2 regions of the Sanguibacter keddieii DSM 10542 genome follow, and region 2 is predicted to be linked to the other one. Evidence: predicted binding sites of a transcription regulator. Region 2 holds the regulator's gene; the other holds the start of a gene.
What was found. The regulator Rex, encoded in region 2, represses fermentation and respiration genes when NADH is low (regulators of the CRP and FNR family bind a similar motif). The targets are predictions, from matches to a motif close to CTTGTGAANNNNTTCACAAG.
Positions count from the first base shown of each region.

Region 1 (7,658 bases), 160 kb from region 2:
GGGTCGAGGGCGAGGGCCTGCGCGTGGAGGTGGGCCACGGCGCCGGTGCCGATGATCGCGGCGCGGACCGGGCGGTCGTGCCCGATCGGCTCCCACGCGGCGCGCTCCGCCGTCGTCGTGGTGCCGGGCGGGCCTCCGTGCGCAGGGGTCGCCGAGGCGGGGAGTGCAGAGTCAGACATCGTCGTTCGCTCCGTCAGGTAGTGCGTGGTGGTGTGAGGTGGTCAGGTGTCAGCCGGCGTGGCTCGACGCGCGGACGATCAGCTCGGGCTGGAACTGCACCTGCTCGTGCCGGAACCGGTCGCCCTGCGTGTGCTGGGACAGCAGCAGGTCGGCGGCCCGGTACCCGAGCTGGTGGGTGGGCTGGCGGACCGAGGTGAGCGGGGTGGCGAGCTCGCCGGCGAAGTTCACGTCGTCGTACCCGACCACGGCCATCTCGCCGGGCATCGCGATGCCCTCGGCGCGCAGCGTGCGCTGGACTCCGAGCGCCACGAGGTCGTTGACGCAGAACACGGCGGTCGGCCGGTCGACGCCGGCCGTGGTCGTGGCGAGCAGGTGGCGCATCGCGGCCTCGCCGCCGTCGGCGTTGAGGGCGGAGGCGGTGATCTCGGTGAGGTGCGTCGCCGGGTCGAGGCCGGCGGCGTCGAGCGCGCGGAGCAGGCCGGCGTGGCGGTCGCCGCACTGCCGGATGCTGTGCGCGCCGTTGACGAAGGCGATGTGCGTGTGTCCCTCCGCGACGAGGTGGTTCCCGGCGAGCTGCCCGCCGACGACGTCGTTGACCGCGGCGGACGAGATGTCGGGGACGGGGGAGGTCGCGTCGAGCAGCACCACGTTGACTCCTCGGGCGCGCAGCTCGAGCAGCGGCTCGATGTCGTCCGTCGAGGGGACGACGAGGACCCCGTGCACGCCGTGCTCCTCGAACAGCTTGAGGTAGCGGGCCTCACGGTCCGGGTCCTCGTCCGAGCTCGCCAGCATGAGCGTGAAGTCGTCCTCGGCGAGGCGGTCCTCGATGCCGCGGGCCACCTCGGTGAAGAACGGGTTGCCGATGTCCAGGACGATCGCGCCGACCGTCGTGATGGTCCCCGCACGCAGCTGACGGGCCGAGCCGTTGGGCACGAAGTGCAGCTCGCCGATGGCGGCCTCGACGCGCTCGCGGGTCGTGGGGGAGACGCGGTCGGGCCGGTTGAGGACGTTCGAGACGGTCCCGACCGAGACGCCGGCGGCTCGCGCGACGTCGCTGATGGAGCTCCGCTTGCGCGCAGTGGGCGTGGTCACCGTGTCTGGCCTTTCGATGGGTGGGCGTCGGGGCGCGTCGTCGGGCCCCGGTGCCCTTGGATCCTACGGCGCTTGACCCGCCGAGAACGTGGGACGTAGCGTCCTCGGCATCGCAGTGAACCGATTCACAAGAATGTAGCGCATCGCTACCGAGGACGAGGAGGTCCGTCGTGGCCAGAGTGTGCTTCGTGTCCCAGGTCGACCCCGCCCGGCTCGACGAGTACCGCGCGCATCATGCCGCCGTGTGGCCCGAGATGCTCGAGGCCCTGCGCGACTGCGGGTGGCGCGACTACCACCTGTTCCTGTCGCCCGAGGGTCTCCTTGTGGGGTTCGTCGACGTCGACGACTACGAGCAGGTCCAGGCGGCGATGGGGCGGACCGCGGTGAACGCCCGCTGGCAGGCCGAGATGGGGCAGTTCTTCGTGTCTGACGAGACCGCCCCCGACGAGGGCATGGTGCGCCTCGACCAGGTGTTCCACCTCGAGGCGCAGCTCGCGGACGCCGGTCTCCCGACGCGCTGAGGGCCCTGGTGGCGGGTCGGGGTGCCGCTCGCCGTCGTCCTCCCGGTGTTGACGGGCGAGGCGGGACGTCCGTACAGTTCTCTTGAAACGATTCACAACGAGGTGGAGAGCCAGATGTCACACGCTGAACTGAGCGCCGACGCGCGCACCGCGCTGCTCGCGCAGACCATAGAGCTGCCCTCCTGGGCCTTCGGCAACTCCGGGACCCGGTTCAAGGTGTTCGCGCAGGAGGGTGTCCCACGTGACCCCTTCGAGAAGATCGCGGACGCTGCACAGGTGAATCGATACACGGCGACGGCGCCGCGCGTCTCCCTGCACATCCCGTGGGACCTCACCGACGACTACGAGAAGCTCTCCGCGCACGCGAAGGACCTCGGCGTCGAGATCGGTGCCATCAACTCGAACCTCTTCCAGGACGACGCCTACATGCTCGGGTCGCTCACGCACCCCGACCCCGTCGTCCGCAAGAAGGCCGTCGAGCACCACCTCCAGTGCATCGACGTCATGCGCGCCACCGGCTCGACCGACCTCAAGCTCTGGCTGCCCGACGGCCTCAACTACCCGGGCCAGGACAACCTCCGCGCCCGTCAGGACCGCCTCGCCGACGGTCTCGCGGAGATCTACGCGGCCCTCGACCCCCAGCACCGGCTGGTCGTGGAGTACAAGTTCTTCGAGCCGTCCTTCTACGCCACCGACATCCCCGACTGGGGCACCGCGCTGCTGCACTGCCTCGCCCTCGGCCCGCAGGCCGTCGTCGTCCTCGACACCGGGCACCACGCCCCGGGCACCAACATCGAGTTCATCGTCGCCCAGCTGCTGCGCCAGGGACGCCTCGGCGCCTTCGACTTCAACTCGCGCTTCTACGCCGACGACGACCTCATGGTCGGTGCCGCCGACCCGTTCCAGCTGTTCCGGATCATGCACGAGATCGTCCAGGCGGGTGCGCTCGCGCCCGACTCGGGCGTCAACTTCATGCTCGACCAGTGCCACAACATCGAGCCCAAGATCCCCGCGCAGATCCGCTCGGTGATGAACGTCCAGGAGGCCACCGCCAAGGCGCTCCTCGTCGACGCCGCCGCCCTCGACACCGCGCAGCAGTCCGGTGACGTGCTCGGCGCGAACGGCGCGCTCATGGACGCCTACAACACCGACGTCCGTCCGCTGCTCGCCGGTCTCCGCGAGGAGCAGGGCCTGCACCCGGACCCGCTCGCCGCCTACGCCGCGTCGGGCTACGCCGAGAAGATCGTCGCCGAGCGTGTCGGCGGCACGCAGGCCGGATGGGGAGCCTGACATGACGACCACCTCGAGCACCACCACGCCAGCGGCCGACCTCGTCGCGCGATCCAACCGCCTGGGCGCCGACCCGCGGACCACCAACTACGCCGGCGGCAACACCTCCGCCAAGGGCACCGAGACGGACCCGGTCACGGGCGAGCCGGTCGAGCTGCTCTGGGTCAAGGGATCCGGCGGCGACCTCGGCACGCTCACCGAGAAGAACCTCGCGGTGCTGCGCCTCGACCGCCTGCGCGCGCTCACCGGGGTGTACCCCGGCGTGGAGCGCGAGGACGAGATGGTCGCGGCCTTCGACTACTGCCTGCACGGCAAGGGCGGCGCGGCACCGTCGATCGACACCGCGATGCACGGTCTCGTGGACGCCCCGCACGTCGACCACCTGCACCCCGACTCCGGCATCGCCCTGGCGACCGCCGCCGACGGCGAGGCCCTCACGGCCGAGTGCTTCGGCGACCGCGTGGTGTGGGTCCCGTGGCGCCGCCCCGGGTTCCAGCTCGGCCTCGACATCGCGGCCGTCAAGGACGCCAACCCGCAGGCCATCGGCTGCGTCCTCGGCGGGCACGGCATCACCGCCTGGGGCGAGACGAGCGACGAGGCCGAGGCGCGCAGCCTCGAGATCGTCGCGACGGCCGAGGCCTTCATCGCCGAGCGCACCGAGCGGCTCGCCGCCGAGGGGAAGCACCCCTTCGGTGCGGTCGTCCCCGGGTACGAGGCCCTCGACCCGGCCGAGCGCCGCACCAAGGCCGCGAGGCTGGCCCCGGTGATCCGCGGGCTCGCGTCGACCGACGCACCGCAGGTCGGGCACGTCACGGACTCCGACGTGGTCCTCGACCTGCTCTCGCGCGAGCATCTCGCCGAGCTCGCGGCGCTCGGGACCAGCTGCCCCGACCACTTCCTCCGGACCAAGGTCAAGCCGCTCGTCGTCGACCTGCCGGCCTCCGCGTCCGTCGAGGAGATCTCGGCGCGGCTCGTGGAGCTGCACGCCTCCTACCGGGACGACTACCAGGGCTACTACGACCGGAACGCGACCCCGGACTCCCCGGCGATCCGCGGCGCAGACCCGGCGATCGTCCTGGTCCCGGGCGTCGGCATGTTCTCCTTCGGCAAGAACAAGCAGACCGCGCGCGTCGCGGGCGAGTTCTACGTCAACGCCATCAACGTGATGCGCGGCGCCGAGGCGATCAGCACCTACGCACCGATCGACGAGGCCGAGAAGTTCCGCATCGAGTACTGGGCGCTCGAGGAGGCCAAGCTCCAGCGCATGCCCGCGCCCAAGCCGCTCGCCACCCGCGTCGCGCTCGTCACCGGAGCCGGCTCCGGCATCGGCCGGGCCATCGCCGAGCGCCTCGCCGCCGAGGGGGCGTGCGTCGTCATCGCGGACCTCAACCTCGAGGGCGCGCAGGAGGTCGCCGACCAGCTCGGCGGGCCCGACGTGGCCGTCGCGGTCCGCGCCGACGTGACGAGCGAGGACGACGTCGCCGCACTCGTCGACGAGGCCGCCCTGGCCTTCGGCGGGGTCGACCTCGTGGTCAACAACGCCGGCCTGTCGATCTCCAAGCCGCTGCTCGACACCACGGCCAAGGACTGGGACCTCCAGCACGACGTCATGGCCAAGGGGTCGTTCCTCGTCGCCCGCGAGGCGGCACGCGCGATGATCGCCCAGAAGATGGGCGGCGACATCGTCTACATCGCGTCGAAGAACTCGCTCTTCGCCGGGCCGAACAACATCGCCTACTCGGCCACCAAGGCCGACCAGGCGCACCAGGTGCGGCTGCTCGCGGCCGAGCTCGGCGAGCACGGCGTGCGGGTCAACGGGGTCAACCCCGACGGCGTGGTGCGCGGCTCGGGCATCTTCGCCGGCGGCTGGGGCGCCAAGCGTGCTGCGGTCTACGGCGTCGCCGAGGAGGACCTCGGTGCGTACTACGCGCAGCGGACCCTCCTCAAGCGCGAGGTGCTCCCCGAGCACGTGGCCGCAGCGGTCTACGCCCTCACCGGGCCGGACCTCAGCCAGACCACCGGCCTGCACGTGCCCGTCGACTCGGGCGTCGCGGCGGCGTTCCTGCGATGACGGGGGCAGCAGCCTTCGTCGCGGTCGACCTCGGGGCCTCGAGCGGGCGCGTGATCGTCGGGCGCGTGCTCCCCGGGGACGCGCCCGACGGCGGCGGGACCCGTGTCGAGCTGCACGAGGTCACGCGGTTCCCCAACGGCCCGGTCGAGGTCGACGGGACCCTGCACTGGGACGTGCTGCGGCTGCACCAGGGGATCCTCGACGGGCTGCGCGCCGCCGTTCGCGAGACGCAGGCGCGCGGTGACGTCCTGGCGGGGATCGGCATCGACTCGTGGGCTGTCGACTACGGGCTGCTCGACGCCGACGGCGCGCTGCTCGGCAACCCGGTCCACTACCGGGACTCCCGCACCGACGGCGTCCCGGGCACTGTCTACGCGGCGGTCGGCGCCGACGAGCACTACGCGGTCAACGGCCTCCAGACGCAGCCCTTCAACACCGAGTTCCAGCTGGTCGCCTCCGCCGGGACCGCGCAGGCCGGCGCCGCGCGCAGGTTGCTGCTCATCCCGGACCTCCTCACGGCGTGGCTCACCGGGAGGCAGGTCGCCGAGGTGACCAACGCGTCGACCACGGGGCTGCTGGACGTCGGGTCGCGGCAGTGGTCCGTGCCGCTCGTCGCCCGGCTCCGCGAGGCGTTCCCCTCCCTGCCCGAGCTGCTCGGCGCGGACGGTCTGCTGCCCGGGCTGGTCGAGCCCGGCACGGTCGTCGGGCCGCTGTCGGACGCCGTCGCCCGGGCCGTCGGTGCGCCCTCCGGGGTCCCGGTGGTCGCCGTCGGCTCGCACGACACGGCCTCCGCCGTGGTGGCCGTGCCCGCCGAGACCGACCGCTTCGCGTACGTCTCCTGCGGCACGTGGTCGCTCGTCGGGCTCGAGCTCGACGAGCCGGTGCTCAGCGCGGCGAGCCGCGAGGCCAACTTCACCAACGAGCTCGGTGTCGACGGGACCGTCCGGTACCTGCGCAACGTCATGGGGCTGTGGCTGCTGCAGGAGTCCCTGCGCACCTGGAACGCCGCGGGACTGCCCGCCGACCTCCCGGACCTGCTCGCCGAGGCGGCTCGCGTCCCGGCGCTCACCACGGTGATCGACGTGGACGCCCCCGAGTTCCTGGCACCTGGCGACATGCCCGCGCGGATCGCGGCTGCCGCCGAGCGCAGCGGCCAGACGCCGCCGCAGTCGCAGGCCGAGACGGTCCGCTGCATCCTCGACTCCCTCGCCGTCGCCTACCGCCGCGCCGTGCAGCAGGCGAGCGAGCTCTCCGGCCGCGAGGTCGAGGTCGTGCACATGGTCGGCGGGGGAGTGCGCAACGAGCTCCTGTGCCAGCTCACCGCCGACGCCACCGGGCTTCCCGTGGTGGCGGGCCCCGTCGAGGGCGCGGCCCTCGGCAACGTGCTCGTCCAGGCGCGCGCCGCCGGTGTGCTGAGCGGTGACCTCGCAGCGCTCCGCGAGGTCGGTGCCCGCGGCGTCGAGCTGCGCCGGTACACGCCCGGGGCCGGGGCGGGCAGTCTCGGCGTCGAGCACTGGGCCGCGGCGGCCCTGCGGGTCGACGGGCGAGCGGTCGCGGCAGCGACCTGACCGACGGGCCCGTCAGGTCTCCCGGCGCTGCGGGGAGCGCCTGTGCGACCGAGCCGACCGGGGTCTGCGCGTCACCCGGTGACAGCGCCGGCGCGCGGTGCCCGGGCTCCGAGGAGCGGGGTGGAGCGGGGGAGCCCCAACCGTCCGCGGGTGAGGGCGACGGTCGCCGCGGCGGCGATCGTCGCACCGACGAGCAGCACGTGGACGGCGCCGTCGACCGTCGGGAACATCTCCGCCCAGAAGACCGAGACGGTCGAGTTCACGCTCACGTGGAACAGCATGACCACCGGGAGGCTCTGCCCGGACCGGTTGAACAGCCACATGACCACCACGTTGAACATGGCGCTGAAGGCGACGAACACGACGGCGTCCAGCACCGTCACCTCGGGCCACGACCCCCACTCGGTGAAGAACAGCGGCAGGTGCCAGACGCCCCACAGCGGACCGAGGATCGCGGCCGCGCCGAGGGGACCGAACCGGTCCTGGAGCGGGGGGAGCGCGAAGTCGCGCCACCCGGGCTCTTCGGCGAGGCCGGTCGTGAGCATCTGGAATGCGAGCATCGGGACGTACAGCGCCACGGCGCTCAGTGTCGGACCGCGCACGTCGCCTCCCGCGGCGACGGCGCCGAGAGCGAGGACCGCCGTCGGGACGGCGAGCAGCGCGACCGCGTACCACCGGCCGGGCACACGCCACCGCAGCAGCCGGCCGACCCAGACGCGCAGCCCGGCCCGTCCGCCGGTGAGCGCCGTGACGACGAACGCCGCGCCGAGCGGCCCGAGGTACGCGCCGAAGAGCATCCCGGTGATCTGCGTGCTGCCCAGGACCTCGGGGAACGAGAACGGCAGGAGCCCGACACCGTTGTCGGAGAGGATCCACGGGAGCCAGGCGAGCCAGCTGAGGCCGAGCGCGAGCGTGAAGAACGCGACGAGCGGGTGC
Region 1 is NC_013521.1:653,672-661,329, forward strand. It holds gene SKED_RS02820 (Gfo/Idh/MocA family protein) at 1-179, opposite strand, end outside; gene SKED_RS02825 (LacI family DNA-binding transcriptional regulator) at 229-1,272, opposite strand; gene SKED_RS02830 (L-rhamnose mutarotase) at 1,452-1,793, shown strand; gene rhaI (L-rhamnose isomerase) at 1,908-3,083, shown strand; gene SKED_RS02840 (bifunctional rhamnulose-1-phosphate aldolase/short-chain dehydrogenase) at 3,085-5,154, shown strand; gene SKED_RS02845 (rhamnulokinase) at 5,151-6,722, shown strand; gene SKED_RS02850 (CPBP family intramembrane glutamic endopeptidase) at 6,794-7,658, opposite strand, start outside.
Region 1: the regulator Rex is predicted to act here: its motif matches at 1,873-1,892, upstream of rhaI (L-rhamnose isomerase).

Region 2 (7,658 bases):
GAGCTTGGTGTAGTACGGCGAGCCCCAGCCGAGGATGGTCTGGCGGACCGTGACGTCGGTGTTCGCGGCGGTGAAGTCGTCGATCATCGTCGTCAGGGTGCGGCCGTCGCTGCCGGTGAGGAGGTGCCAGAAGCTCAGCTGGTCCTGGGGGCGGGCGACCGTGCCGCAGCCGCCGAGGGCCATGAGCGCGGCGCCGCCGGCCATGAAGGCGCTGCCGCGCAGGAACGAGCGTCGGGACAGGCCGCCTGCGTCGGGTCCGTCGTCTCGTCCGGGACGGGGGTGCGCCGGGCTGGTGCTGGCGCTCCGTCGGTCTGGGATAGCCCAGTCGTGCATAGCCACTCCTTCGTTGCTACGTGAACGCGCTGCACCGGTGCAGCGCGGCCTGGTCGTCCGTCCGTCCCGCTCGGAGCCGAGGCTCGTCAGGGTCGGTCTCGAGACCGCCGCCCGTGGTTCTTCATCGTTGTACAAAACTCGGGTAGACAGCACAGTAGCCCCCTCTGCCGGGTTTTGCCGACCCCTCGCCGCAGATCCGGGCGCAACCCGCCCGCTCTGCGCGGTGTGTCCGGTGTCACGTGGCGCCCGGGCCCCGTGGCCGTCCCGGTGATGGCGCTCGCGGCCTGTTGACGGTGCCGGGGGGGTGGGGCATCATCGCTCTACAACGATGTAGACACGACGGTCCGGACGAGCCAGGCTCGACCGGCCAGTCCGCCGTCCGGCACCGAGGCCGGGCGTCCCCTGACAGGAGCCCCATGAGCACCCCAGCCCCTTTCCGCAGCGCCTCCGACGGCACAGCCTCCGACGGCACCGCCGCCGTCACCCTCACACTGGACCCCGCCTTCACGGTCGGCCCGGTCCGTCGTCGGACCTTCGGGTCCTTCGTCGAGCACCTCGGTCGCTGCGTCTACACGGGGATCCACGACCCCGAGCACGAGAGCGCCGACGAGAACGGGTTCCGCGGCGACGTCGTCGAGCTGACCCGAGAGCTCGGCGTCTCGACGGTGCGCTACCCGGGCGGGAACTTCGTGTCGGGGTACCGCTGGGAGGACGGCATCGGCCCGAAGGACCAGCGCCCCACCCGCCTCGACCTCGCCTGGCACTCGAGCGACCCCAACCTCGTGGGTGTCGACGAGTTCATGCAGTGGGCGCGCAAGACCGGCGTCGAGCCGATGATGGCGGTGAACCTCGGGACGCGCGGCATCCAGGAGGCCCTCGACCTGCTCGAGTACTGCAACGTGCCCGGCGGGACGCACTTCTCCGACCTGCGCCGCGCCAACGGTCACGAGGAGCCCTACCGCGTGAAGATGTGGTGCCTCGGCAACGAGATGGACGGTCCGTGGCAGATCGGCCACAAGACCGCCGAGGAGTACGCCCGCCTCGCGACCGAGACGGCCCGGGCCATGCGCATGGTCGACCCGAGCATCGAGCTCGTGGTCTGCGGCTCGTCGTCGTCGGCGATGGAGACCTTCGGCGCGTGGGAGGCCACCGTGCTCGAGGAGTCCTACGAGCACGTCGACTACATCTCGGCCCACGCGTACTACTTCGAGGAGGACGACGACCTCGGGTCCTTCCTCGCGTCGTCGGTCGACATGGACCACTTCATCGAGTCCGTGACCGCCGCAGCCGACTACGTCCGTGCCGCCGGCAAGCACACCAAGCGCATCAACATCTCCTTCGACGAGTGGAACGTCTGGTACCAGAAGCGCGCCGAGTCGGTGCCGCCCACGGGCGACGACTGGCCGGTCGCCCCCGTCCTGCTCGAGGACCGGTACAACGTGGCCGACGCCGTGGTGGTGGGGAACCTGCTCATCTCGCTGCTGCGCAACACCGACCGCGTGCACGCCGCCTCGCTCGCCCAGCTGGTCAACGTCATCGCGCCGATCATGACCGAGCCGGGCGGCCGGTCGTGGCGCCAGACCACCTTCCACCCCTTCGCCCAGGCCTCCCAGCACGCCGTCGGCGACGTCCTTCAGGTCGGCATCGACGCGCCGACCTACGAGACCGCGCGGTTCGGCGAGGTCCCCGTCGCCGACGCGGTCGCCACCCGCGACCCCGAGACCGGTGCGGTCTCGCTCTTCACTGTGAACCGGTCGACGACCGAGACGACCACGGTCACCGTGGACCTGCGCGCGCTGCGACGCGAGGCCGACGGCCAGGGCGTCGACGTGGTGGAGGCCCTCACCCTGGCGAACCCGGACCACACCTGGTCCGCGACCGCCGACGACGAGACCTCGGTGCTGCCGCAGGACAACAGCACCGCCACGGTGGACGACGGTGTGCTCACCGTCGAGCTCCCGCCGGTCTCGTGGACCATGGTCCGCCTGGCCTGAGTGGCCTGAGGTCGCCCGGGTGGAGGATCACGGCCGGTCCCGGTGCTCCGGGGCCGGCCGCAGGTGTTCCCGAGGGGCGTCGGGTCAGCGGCCGAGGCGCCCGCGGACCGAGCGCGTCACGGAGCGGACCACGAGGCCGGCGGCCCAGGCGAGGCCCGCCCAGCTGGCGGTCTTCATGCCGCGCTTGGCGGCGCGGCGCTTGCCGCGGAACTCCCGGATGGGCCAGCCGATGGTTTTCGAGTGCTTGCGCAGCCGGGGGTCCGGGTTGATCGCGCAGGGGTTGCCGACCGTGGACAGCAGGGGGACGTCGTTCATCGAGTCGCCGTAGGCGGAGGAGGCGTCGAGGTCGAGGTCGAGCTCGACGGCGAGCTTCTGCACGGCGTTCGCCTTCGCCTGCCCGTGCATCATGTCGCCGACGAGGCTGCCGGTGTAGAAGCCGTTCTCGTGCCCGGCGACGGTGCCGAGCGCCCCGGTCGCACCGAGCCTGCGGGCGATGAGCTCGCCGATCTCGACGGGCGTCGCCGTGACGAGCCACACCTGGTGCCCGGCAGCCTGGTGCGCGTCGAGCAGCTTCTGGGTACCCGGGAAGATCTTCTGCGACAAGACCTGGTCGTAGACCTCCTCGCCGATCGCCACGACCTCGGCGACCGAGTGGCCCGTCATGAGGAACAGCGCGCGGGAGCGGACCTCGTCGATCTGCTGGGTGGTCTCGCCGAAGGCGAGGTAGCGGGCCTGCTGGAAGGCGAAGTTGACGATGTCGCGCTTGCGGAAGAACCCGCGCTGCCACAGCGCCCGGGCGAGGTAGAACGAGCTGGCCCCGCGGATGATCGTGTTGTCGACGTCGAAGAACGCGGCCACCGGACGGGCGTCGTCCTCGGGGGCCTTCTCGCCAGGAGCCTCGGCCGCGACGTCGTCGTCGTGGTGGGTGGGCACGTGGTCTGCGGCCGCCTTGGCCAGCGCGACCTCGGCCACCACCTCGCCCGACTCCGGGTCTGTCCTGTCGATGCGCACGGCTCCCACTCTAACCAGGCTCGCGCCGCGCGGCAGGTGGGGAGAGGTGCGCGGAGGGCGTCGCCGGGCCCGGGGCCTAGTGTTGGTCCCGTGAATGCTCAGCGACGCGTGGTGGTCTTCACCCGCCAGGACTGCCACCTGTGCGACGACGCCCTCGAGGTGGTGGCCCGGGTGTGCGAGGACCTCGGTGCTCCCTGGACCACGGTCGACGTCGACACCTCGGCCGCGCTCCGGGCGGAGTACGGCGAGCACGTGCCGGTCGTCGAGGTCGACGGCGTGCAGCAGGCCTTCTGGCGTGTGGACGAGGCGAGGCTCCGCCGGGCCTTGACCACTGCGCCGCGCTGACTCCTGCCGCGCTGACCCCCCACCAGGTCGTCGACCGACGATCAGTCCTGCTCGTCACCCGTGCGGTCCGCGTCGGTCGCCTCGCTCTGCTTCTCGGCCGCAGCCTCGGACTCGGCGTCCACGCTCACGGCGCGCACCGCGCGGTCGAGGGCGAGGACGAGCGCGCCGGCGGCGAGGAGGTCGCCCTCTCGGCGAGACCGCTGCTCCCGCACCTCGCGGCGCAGCCGGTCGACGGCCTCCCGGAGAGCCGTGGGCGGGTCGGGCAGGGTCGCGTCGGTCGAGGCCTCGAGCGCCCGCAGCGCCTCCGCGTACTCCGCGAGGGCGTCTGCGGCGGGCGGGCGCAGGTCCGGGCCGAGCGCGGGGTCTCGCACGTCGCGGGTCTCGGTCTCGGTGAGCAGGTCCGTGAGGTGGTCGACGAGCGTGGCGTGGCTCTCGAGCATCTTGGACCGCTGGGCCTGCGCGACGGACCACGCGCTGTAGCGGCGCGCGTGCCAGTTGCCCCGGCTGGCCTCGGCCGCGTACGCGACGGCGGCGCGTGACTTCTCGAGGACGGGGCCGAGCGCGAACCGGCGTTCGTCCCACTCGCCCGGCGTCGGGGGGCGGTCGCCGCGCAGCCCGTCGGCGAGCGCGTCGAGCTGGTCGGCGAGGGTGTCGCGCAGGCCGTCGAGCGCTGCGTCCGACGGGGTCAGCGGCAGGGGCGGGAACGCGAGGTTGACGGCGATCCCGACGAGGGCACCCGCGGTGACCAGGCCCGCGTACGCCCCGACGAAGGCCTCGGGGTTGGCGCTGCCGATGACGAGGACGAACAGTGCCGTCGTGGTGACGTACGCGCCCATCTCGCCGAAGAACCTCCAGCCGGCTGCGACGGTGGCGATCCCGACCACCAGGGCGATGGACGGTGCGGCAGGGGGGAGGAAGGCGTCGGCGAGCCGGGCGACGACGACGCCGAGGAGGATCGCGGCGACGGTCTGGCTCGTCTCGCGCAGGGACCGGGCCACGGTCGTGGAGGTCGCGATCACGGCGCCGAGCGGCGCGTAGTAGGGGTAGTCCGAGAGCGGCTCCGGGGCGAGGACGCCGACGTACCAGGCGATCGCGGCGGCGACCGAGGCCTTGAGGGCCATGGACCACCGAGGGTGCAGCGTCCACAGGCGCAGCACGCGACCGGTGAAGAGGCCGGTGCGGCTGGTCTTGATGCGGGCGGTGAGGTCGTCGGGGGGCACGGCGTCACGGTACGGACCTCCGCGGCGGTCTGCCTGTCGAGAGCGCCACGGCCTGCTGCCGTCCGCGGACCTACCCTGGGGGGATGACCGCGCCGCAGCCTGAGCCCCGACCCGCCGTGCCGGGGCTCGACGACGTCGTCGAGATCCGCCGGAGCATGCCCCAGGCGAGCGTCGAGCGGCTGCCCGGGTACCTGCGGGTGCTCACCGAGCTGTCCTCCCACGGCGTGACGAGCGCCTCGTCGCAGCAGCTGGCCGAGCTGGCCGGCGTCGGGCCTGCGCAGCTCCGCAAGGACCTGAGCCACCTGGGGTCGCACGGCCGCCGCGGCGTCGGGTACGACGTCGACACGCTGCGCGAGCGGGTCCAGACGGCGCTCGGGCTCGTCGTCGAGCTGCCGGTGGCGATCGTCGGGGCCGGCAACCTCGGGCACGCCCTCGCCAACTACTCGGGCTTCGGTGCGCGCGGCTTCACCGTCGTGGCGCTGCTCGACGCGAGCCCTGCGCTCGTGGGGACCGAGGTGGCGGGGGTGGTGGTCGAGGACGTCGCGCGCCTCGCGGAGGTCGTGCGCGACCTCGAGGTGGCCATCGTGGTCATCGCGACCCCCGGGGACCAGGCGCAGCGGGTGTGCGACGTGGTGGTCGGGGCGGGTGTCCGCGAGATCCTCAACTTCGCCCCGCGTGCGCTGCACGTGCCGGAGGGCGTCGAGCTGCGGTCGGTCGACCTCGGCAGCGAGCTGCAGATCCTCGCCTTCCACTCGCGCGAGCGGTCCGGTCGCCCGCAGGTGTAGCGGACGACCCGGGTCCCGCAGACGCCTGAGGCCCGTCTGCCGCTGGCAGACGGGCCTCAGGTGCGCTCAGGACCGGACGCCGGGGGACGCTCGGTACGGGGCGGCGGCAGCCGGTCGCGCGGGGCGCGCGGCTGCCGAGCGGATCAGGCCTTGATGGCCGAGATGTCGAGCGAGATCTTGACCTTGTCGCTGACGAGCACGCCGCCGGCCTCGAGGGCGACGTTCCAGGTCAGGCCGAACTCCTTGCGGGAGATCTCGGTCTTGGCCTCGAAGCCCGCGCGGGGGTTGCCGTACGCGTCCACGGCTGCGCCGTCGAACTCGGTCTCGAGCTCGACCGACTTGGTCACGCCGTTGATGGTGAGGTCACCGGTGACGGTGAAGTCGTCGCCGTCGGAGGAGACGGAGGTCGAGGTGAAGGTCCAGGTGGGGTTCTTCTCGGCGTCCCAGAAGTCCGGGCCGGTGAGGTGCGCGTCGCGGTCGGGCGAGCCGGTGCTCACGGCGGTCGCGTCGAGCTCGGCGACGACGGAGGAGCTCTCGACGTCCTCGCCGATGGTGATCACGGCGGAGTTGAGGCCCAGGGTGCCGCGGACCTTGGAGATGCCGGCGTGGCGGACCACGAACGCAGCGGTGCTGTGGCTGGGGTCGGCGTTGTACGTGCCGGCGACGAGGCCGTTGGGGAGTGCGGTCATGATGGGAGCTCCTTGGCAGTTCTGTGCCTGGGCGGGCGGGGCCCGACCCAGACGGGCGAGTGGACGGCGGGAGGTTCTCTCTCACCTTCAATACTTGAATCTTCTACTAAGTTCTGCGAGAGCGCAAGCCCCTCCCTCGTCCGATCTTTTCCCCTCTGTCCCGACAGCGCGCGTCGGGGCAGATAAGGTCCAGGTGACGCACAGCACGACCGACGCCGGCGCCCACCACCAGCGCGGGGACCCTCGAGAGACGTGAGAGATGAGCAGCGACACCGCACCGACGCCCTGGCTCGACGAGGAGCAGCAGAGCAGCTGGAGGTCCTTCCTCGAGGGCAGCGCCCGGCTGACCGAGGCGCTCAACCGCGACCTCGACGCCGAGTCCGACCTCTCGCTCCACGAGTACGAGGTGCTCGTGAGGCTCTCCGAGAGCGAGCAGCGGACCCTGCGGATGTCGGCCCTCGCCGACAGCCTCGCGCACTCGCGCAGCCGCGTCACCCACACCGTGCGGCGCCTCGAGGACCGCGGTCTCGTGCGGCGGCAGGCCTGCGTCGTCGACGGCCGGGGCGTCGACTGCCTGCTGACGGACGCCGGGATGCAGACCCTCGCCGAGGCGGCCCCGCACCACGTGCGGTCCGTGCGGCGGCACATGGTCGACGTCCTCACCCCGGAGCAGCTGCGCACCCTCGGTCAGGCCATGGCCCTCGTCGCCGACGCCTGCCGGGACTCCGACGGCAGCTGAGGCGCCCGGGTCGACGGGCGCCGAGGCCGGACGAGCCGACGGTGCCCCGCCGTCGCGAGAAGTTTGGGAGGATGGGCCCATGGCCACCACCACAGTGCACCTCATGCGACACGGCGAAGTCTTCAACCCGGACAAGATCCTCTACGGACGGATCCCGGGCTACCACCTCTCCGAGCTGGGGCACCAGATGGCCCAGCGGGTCGCCGACCACTTCTCCGCGGGCGACTTCGACATCACCGTGGTCACCGCGTCGCCGCTCCAGCGCGCGCAGGAGACCGCGACCCCCATCGCCGCCGGCCTCGGGCTCGAGCTCGGGACCGACGAGCGCCTCATCGAGGCGGGCAACTACTTCGAGGGCAAGACCTTCGGCGTCGGCGACGGCTCCCTGCGGCACCCCGAGCACTGGCCGCACCTCATCAACCCCTTCCGCCCGTCGTGGGGGGAGGCCTACAAGGAGCAGGTGCAGCGCATGCACGCCGCGGTCGAGACCGCGCGCCAGCAGGCCGAGGGCCACGAGGCCGTGCTCGTCAGCCACCAGCTGC
Region 2 is NC_013521.1:816,056-823,713, forward strand. It holds gene SKED_RS03465 (substrate-binding domain-containing protein) at 1-333, opposite strand, end outside; gene arfA (arabinosylfuranosidase ArfA) at 750-2,327, shown strand; gene SKED_RS03475 (HAD family hydrolase) at 2,412-3,347, opposite strand; gene SKED_RS03480 (glutaredoxin family protein) at 3,429-3,683, shown strand; gene SKED_RS03485 (FUSC family protein) at 3,725-4,903, opposite strand; gene SKED_RS03490 (redox-sensing transcriptional repressor Rex) at 4,987-5,688, shown strand; gene SKED_RS03495 (YceI family protein) at 5,832-6,377, opposite strand; gene SKED_RS03500 (MarR family winged helix-turn-helix transcriptional regulator) at 6,637-7,116, shown strand; gene SKED_RS03505 (histidine phosphatase family protein) at 7,196-7,658, shown strand, end outside.